DNA from 3 places in the Plantibacter cousiniae (nom. nud.) genome. Region 3 is predicted to be linked to each of the others. Evidence: riboswitches for the same ligand, from Rfam matches in the RefSeq annotation. Region 3 holds a riboswitch; each other region holds the start of a gene.
The links. A riboswitch is a leader RNA that binds a small molecule or an ion and turns the genes downstream of it on or off. The one in region 3 is predicted to bind cobalamin.
Positions count from the first base shown of each region.

Region 1: another riboswitch for cobalamin. It lies ahead of ACW55A_RS19705 (CbtB domain-containing protein); the one in region 3 lies ahead of cobO (cob(I)yrinic acid a,c-diamide adenosyltransferase).
Region 2: another riboswitch for cobalamin. It lies ahead of ACW55A_RS19225 (ABC transporter substrate-binding protein); the one in region 3 lies ahead of cobO (cob(I)yrinic acid a,c-diamide adenosyltransferase).

Region 1 covers NZ_CDRVEU010000010.1:252,410-254,663, reverse strand. The annotation lists gene cobW (cobalamin biosynthesis protein CobW) at 1-468, opposite strand, end outside; cobalamin riboswitch at 588-809, opposite strand; cobalamin riboswitch at 868-1,082, shown strand; gene ACW55A_RS19705 (CbtB domain-containing protein) at 1,182-1,364, shown strand; gene ACW55A_RS19700 (CbtA family protein) at 1,375-2,097, shown strand; gene ACW55A_RS19695 (cobalamin biosynthesis protein) at 2,075-2,254, shown strand, end outside.
Region 2 covers NZ_CDRVEU010000010.1:137,950-140,203, reverse strand. The annotation lists gene pmrG (lipopolysaccharide core heptose(II)-phosphate phosphatase PmrG) at 1-429, opposite strand, end outside; cobalamin riboswitch at 746-944, shown strand; gene ACW55A_RS19225 (ABC transporter substrate-binding protein) at 1,075-2,088, shown strand; gene ACW55A_RS19220 (FecCD family ABC transporter permease) at 2,085-2,254, shown strand, end outside.
Region 3 covers NZ_CDRVEU010000017.1:74,914-77,167, forward strand. The annotation lists gene ACW55A_RS25955 (cobyrinic acid a,c-diamide synthase CobB) at 1-661, opposite strand, end outside; gene cobO (cob(I)yrinic acid a,c-diamide adenosyltransferase) at 687-1,298, opposite strand; cobalamin riboswitch at 1,390-1,603, opposite strand; gene ACW55A_RS25965 (PQQ-dependent sugar dehydrogenase) at 1,723-2,254, shown strand, end outside.

The DNA.
Region 1 (2,254 bases), on a different contig from region 3:
CGCATCGACCTGATCAGGGAAGGCAGCGAAAGTACCAGCCAGTACCGCCGGGCTGTCGACCACCGTGATCACCGCATCGACCGTGCAGGCGTTGCGGATTTCCGGCCATTGAAAAGCCTGGACCAGCGGCTTGGGCAGCGCCAGCCCCGAGGTTTCTATCAGGATATGGTCCAGATCACCACGGCGCGCGACCAGTTCGCGCATGACCGGGAAGAACTCTTCCTGCACGGTGCAGCACAGGCAGCCGTTGGCCAGTTCGTACACCCGGCCGTTGGCTTCTTCTTCGGTGCAGCCGATCGTGCACTGCTTGAGGATTTCTCCGTCGATGCCCAGCTCGCCGAACTCATTGACGATGACCGCAATGCGCCGCCCTTCGGCGTTGTCGAGCATATGCCGCAACAGGGTGGTCTTGCCCGAGCCGAGGAAGCCGGTGACGATGGTGACGGGAAGCTTGGCCAGTGTTTTCATCAGGTGCCCTTTGGCAATGCGGCGGGCAAACAGGACGAGAACCGCATGCAGGACACGCAGATCGGATCGCCACCGGATCACCCCGCCCGGTTGTAGTGAGAATTCTCCAGGGCCGCAGCATGTGCGGCCCGTTCGAGGCAGGTCTCCTGGCTCACGGCGGCGTGCGGCAGGCAGTGAGAAACGCCGACACGCATTCATCGCGCCTTCCCGCCGCAGCAGTGGCTGTGCAATGAACATGACCGTTTACAGTTGCGGGGGCAGCTGCGGCTTGTACCGCATTCCCGTCTTAGCTCCACTGGGTGATGTTTTACCCGGGGAGAACCTCGAGTCAGCAAGGCTACGCAGTGACTGCAGACAGGTCAATCGTTCAGATTGACGCTGCCCCGCCGCCCATGCTCTCCTGTGCGCCTTGTTTCGGGTGCCCCTCACGGGGTGAAACGGGAAACCGGTGCGCTCGCGTTGTCGAGCAAGTCCGGTGCTGCCCCCGCAACGGTAAGCGAGAGTAGGTCTGATCCACTGTGCCGCTGGCATGGGAAGGTGACCTTGCAGGCTTTGACGCACTGACGTCCTGGCCCCTCGCGAGCCCGGAGACCGGCCCGATATGCTTGCAATGACAAACCCGCGGTGGGCGGGCGCAGTTGAAACCTCCGGCATCTGCCGGCAGGTTCTTTTGCACGTGGCCCACTTGCCGATTACCAACAAGAGGGAACGCCATGTCGACCATCAGCAGCCACGCCGCCGCGCCCAGTTCCACACGCACTCAACGCCTGACAGCCGCCATCAGCGCTGCGCTTCTCGGCGCCTGTCTGGTGTACTTCGCCGGTTTCTCGCACATCGCGGCCGTGCACAACGCGGCACACGACACCCGTCACAGCGCTGCCTTTCCTTGCCATTGAGGGCCACACAATGTTCAAGCGAATCGCCTACACCGCAGGTTTCACCGGCCTGCTCGCCGCCCTGCTGCTGACCCTGCTGCAAAGCCTGTGGGTGGTGCCGCTGATCCAGCAGGCCGAGACCTACGAAAACGCGCCTGCCGAGCAACTGCATCAGCACACGGGCGGCGCGTTGGCCGAACACAGCCATGCCCATGAAGAAGCGGCCTGGGAGCCCGAAAACGGTTGGCAGCGTGTGCTGTCCACCACCGGCGGTAACCTGGTGGTCGCGGTGGGCTTTGCGCTGATGCTTGCCGGGCTTTACACCCTGCGGGCACCGGGTCGCACCGTGCAAGGCGCATGGTGGGGGCTGGCCGGTTTTGCCGTGTTCGTGCTGGCCCCGACCCTTGGCCTGCCACCCGAACTGCCAGGCACGGCCGCCGCCGAGTTGAGTCAGCGTCAGCTATGGTGGCTCGGCGCTGCTGCGTCGACTGCCGTCGGGCTGGCCTTACTGGTGTTCGGCCAGAACTGGCTGCTCAAAGCACTGGGTGTGGCGATTCTGCTGGTCCCGCATGTGCTTGGCGCGCCACAGCCGCTGGTCCATGAAAGCCTGGCTCCCGAGGCTCTGGAATCGCAGTTCATGATGGCCTCGCTGCTGACCAACGCGCTGTTCTGGGTCGCTCTGGGATTGATCAGTGCCTGGCTGTTCCGCAAAAACGATGTGCACGCCGACCATGTCGACCTGCATCAGGCCTGATCCAGTTACCCTTCAACCCGGCGCACCTCTGGTCGCCGGGCTGGGCTGTCGGCGCGGCTGCTCGGCTGCGCTGTTGCGCGATCTGCTCGAGCAAAGCCTGCAGGCACTTGAGCTGGACATTGGCCGGGTGACCGCGCTGGCGTCCATCGACCTGAAA
Region 2 (2,254 bases), on a different contig from region 3:
CACCGCGTGCCCGGCCAACAGCTGCGCAGTCTGTTGCGTGCGGGTCTTGGAGCTGGCGATCATGCGCGCGTGGTCCATGCCCATTTTCTGCAACCCGGCGCCCACCGCCAAAGCGGCGTCGCGGCCGTTGGAGGTAATGCCGTCGGCGTCGCTCATGCACGGGTTGCTCGAGCGGTCACAGCGTTCGGCGTGGCGAATCATCACCACCACATTGCCTTGCCGCCAGTGCTCGCGAAGGCCGGAAACGCTCAGGTTGCTGCCGACCCCCAGGTCCACCACATGCACGCCTGAGAACGCCGAGTAGAACCATGCACAGATAGCCGTCAGCACGACGGCAACGGACATCGATACGATGTGCCGATGCAATTTGTAGCGCTGACTGATGCCCGAACGGGGAAGTACATTCTTGTTGATTATCGTGTCGGTCAAGGGACCACTCCTGCCATGAACCTATGTGTGGCGTTGACCTAGGGAGTGCCCGAGGTCTATGCCGCTCCCATGCAGGCAAGATAGGTTCAGCATCGTCCCGATGCGGTGAAGAAGATGTGAAAAACGTGTTGTGGCCCAGCGCCATGTTTTTCACGCGAACGCTCTGGAATGGGCCTTTGCGGTTTTACGGACGTGAACATGAAGATAATTTAAGCGTTTTTCCCGAAAGTTCCGTGCCCATCGGGACGGTTTTGGACTGACAGACCGTGTGCTGCAGCAGCTGTGCGCAAAGGATTAGCCACTAAAACGCTTATCGTTTACCATGCCGCGCGTCGGTTTCCGAGAGGAACTAACAGGGAATTCGCACGCCTTTCTCACCAGGCGAAAAACGAAACTGCCCCCGCAACTGTAGGCACCGAGCCTGCTCCATGACTGCCACTGGATCGTGATCCGGGAAGGCCGGAGCCTAGCGATGACGTGTCAGTCAGGAGACCTGCCGACCCGCTTCAATCCACTAACCGGCGGGGTGTCCGGGAAGGACATCCGCACGCGTCGGCATTTCCTGTCGTGCCCGGTGATCATCCGGGGATGTGTTTCCTGATGTGCATTGCGCCCTGGCACCTGCTCCAACGGAGACCGCATTTCATGTCGCTGCCCCGCCTCGCCGCACTCGCTGCCAGCCTGACGCTGTCCACCCTGGCCCTCGCCGCCCCCACTCAGTACCCGCTGACCCTTGAAAACTGTGGCGCGACCCTGACCTTCCAGCATGCGCCGACCAAGGCCGTCACCATTGGCCAGGCCGGCACCGAAATGCTTTACGAACTGGGCCTCGGCGACAGACTGGTCGGCACTTCCCTGTGGTTCAACAATGTATTGCCACGCTTCAAGGCGCAGAACGACAAGGTCGAGCGCCTGGCCGACAACGAGCCCAGTTTCGAGGCAGTGATTGGCAAGCGACCGGAACTGGTGGCCGTGCAACTGGAGTGGATGGTCGGCAAACAGGGCGTGGTCGGCACCCGCGAGCAGTTCCATGACCTGAAGATACCCACCTACATCCTGCCGTCCGACTGCGAAGGCAAGGACAATCTGGTCGGTGCCGATGGCACACGCCTGGAGCCGTTCCGCATCGACACCATCTACAAGAGCATCGAGCAACTGGCGCAGATTTTCGATGTGCGGGATCGCGGCGACGCGCTGGTTGCCGACCTCAAGGCCCGCCTGAGCGCAGCGATCGCCAACGTCCGGCAGAACAAGGCCAATGACGTCTCGGCGCTGTTCTGGTTCTCCAGCTCCGACCTCGCCAGCGACCCTTTCGTGGCCGGTCGCAAAGGCATTCCGGACTTCATGCTCAACAGCCTGGGCATGCGCAATATCGTTCAGTCCGACGAGGAATGGCCGACTGTGGGCTGGGAAACCATCGCCAAGGCCAACCCGAGCATTCTGGTCATCGCGCGCATGGATCGCCGCCGCTTCCCGGCCGACGATTACCTGAAAAAAATCGAATTCCTCAAGACCGACCCGGTGACCCGCAACATGGACGCGGTCAAGCATGACCGGATCGTGATCATCGACGCCGAGGGTATGCAGGCGGGCCTGCGTCTGTTTACCGGCTTCGAGGAACTGGCTGACGCCGCCAACCGTTTCAACGCTGCCAAATGAGATTGCCGATAGCGTTGGTTCATGTGCTCTGGGTCTCGGCAGTGCTGGTGCTGGCGATCATGATCGGGGCCGCGATCGGTGAAACCTCGATCAGCCTGAACGTGGTTTTCCAGGTGCTGGCCAACAAACTCTGGGGCGCTGGCTATGTACTCGACCCTATAGACGA
Region 3 (2,254 bases):
CCGGCGGCAAAGCCACTTCACAGGTACTGGCCAGCGCCGCAGCAGCCATGTCTAGACGCACGTCCAGATCATTGAGCTCACTGGCCTGGACCAACCCCAGATGACGGCTGGGCAATTCGAAGCCGACTTCCCGGGACAGTGCGCCGTACCAGCGCAGGCCTTCGGTCAGGCTGTTCTCCAGCAACTGCGCATGGCGTACCGTGCCGACGCGATTGGCCAGCACGCCGGCGAACGGCAGATCAGGCTGATAGCGCGCCAGGCCCAGCGCCAGTGCGCCAAACGTCTGCGCCATGGCCGTGCCGTCGATCACACCGAGTACCGGCACGCCAAAATGCCGGGACAGGTCGGCGCTCGACGGCGTGCCGTCGAACAGCCCCATGACCCCTTCGATCAGAATCAGGTCCGCCTCGTCAGCCGCCTCCCACAACAGACGACGGCTTTCATCGGCACCGACCATCCACATGTCCAGTTGATAGACCGGCGCACCACTGGCCCGCTCAAGAATCATCGGGTCAAGAAAGTCCGGGCCGCACTTGAACACCCGGACCTTGCGCCCCTGGTTGCGGTGCAAGCGTGCCAGTGCAGCGGTCACCGTGGTTTTGCCTTGCCCGGAGGCAGGCGCAGCGATCAATACCGCCGGACAATCACGCGGGGCTCTCATTGCAATGCGCTCAATGATGAAGGGTTCACAGCTCGATACCTTTCTGCGCACGAATACCGGCCTGAAACGCGTGCTTGACCACGCCGATCTCGGAAACGGTATCGGCCAGGTCGATCAATTCGGCTTTGGCACCGCGGCCAGTCACCAATACATGCTGCATCGGCGGACGTGCCTGCAGGTCGCTGAGCACTTGTTCAAGGTCGAGGTAGCCATGTTTGAGGGCGATGTTCAGTTCGTCGAGCACCACCAGACCAATGGCCGGATCGCGAAGCATTTCCTGAGACACGGCCCAGGCGGCTTCGGCGGCGGCGATGTCGCGCTGGCGATCCTGGGTTTCCCAGGTGAAGCCCTCACCCATTACGTGATAGCGCACCTGCTCGGGGAAACGGCGGAAAAACATTTCTTCGCCCGTGCTGTTGCGGCCCTTGATGAACTGCACCACACCACACTGCATGTCGTGGCCCATGGCGCGGGCGAGCATGCCGAATGCCGAGCTGCTCTTGCCCTTGCCATTGCCGGTCAATACCAGCAGCAGGCCGCACTCGTTGGGCGAGCTGGCGATACGCTCGTCCATGACGGCTTTCTTGCGCTGCATGCGCGCCAGATGGCGTTCGTCGCGTTCGGGGGATTCGTTCATCTGGGTTCTCCGCTCGGGGCAGGCGACAACAGACGGAAGGACAGCACTGGACAGCACGGCAACGCCCTGCACAGAACATCACCCTCCGTGATGTCATTGAGTGATTCAGGCCGGTCTCCGGGCTCATGAGCGGGTCACCCCGGCTGCGCGCCTTCCCATGTCGAAACACAGTGGCGTCAGGCACAGCCTTGACTCATTTACCGTTGCGGGGGCAGCGCCGGGATCGGATCTGTCGACCCACACCGGCTTCCCTGTTTCACTCTGCCAATCGGGGATTGCAGAGCACCTGAAACAAACCGCGAAGGGTAGAGGGTTGGACCGGGAGCGTCAATCGACACCGTCGCCGCGGAACGTGATTGAACCTAGCGGGTTGGCGGTGCCTCTATCAGTTACTGGACCATGCCCTTGTTAATGGAGATCGACAATGTTCAAACTCAGCCCCCACTACGCAGTGTTGCTTCTGGTCGCCGGCGGCCTCGCTGCCTGCGGCGAGTCTTCGAGACTGCAAGTCTCGGATGGAACAGGCCCCTCGCCCAAGCTGCCGGAGCCCAACAAGACGCTGATCCCGACCGTCAACATCGCCCCTGCCGTAGGCTGGGAAAAAGGCGCCAAGCCGGTCGCCGCGCCGGGCACACAAGTGGCTGCGTTCGCCGAAAACCTCGACCACCCGCGCTGGCTGTATGTGTTGCCCAACGGTGACGTGCTGGTCGCAGAAACCAATTCGCCCGCCAAACCGGATGACTCCAAAGGCATTCGCGGCTGGGTGATGGAAAAAGTCATGGGCCGCGCCGGTGCCGGTGTGCCCAGCGCCAACCGCATCACGTTGCTGCGCGACGTAGACAAGGACGGTGTGGCAGAGACGCGCACGGTTTTCCTGCAAAACCTCAATTCGCCGTTCGGCATGACCCTGGTGGGCAACAAGCTGTATGTCGCCGATACCGATCGCCTGATCAGCT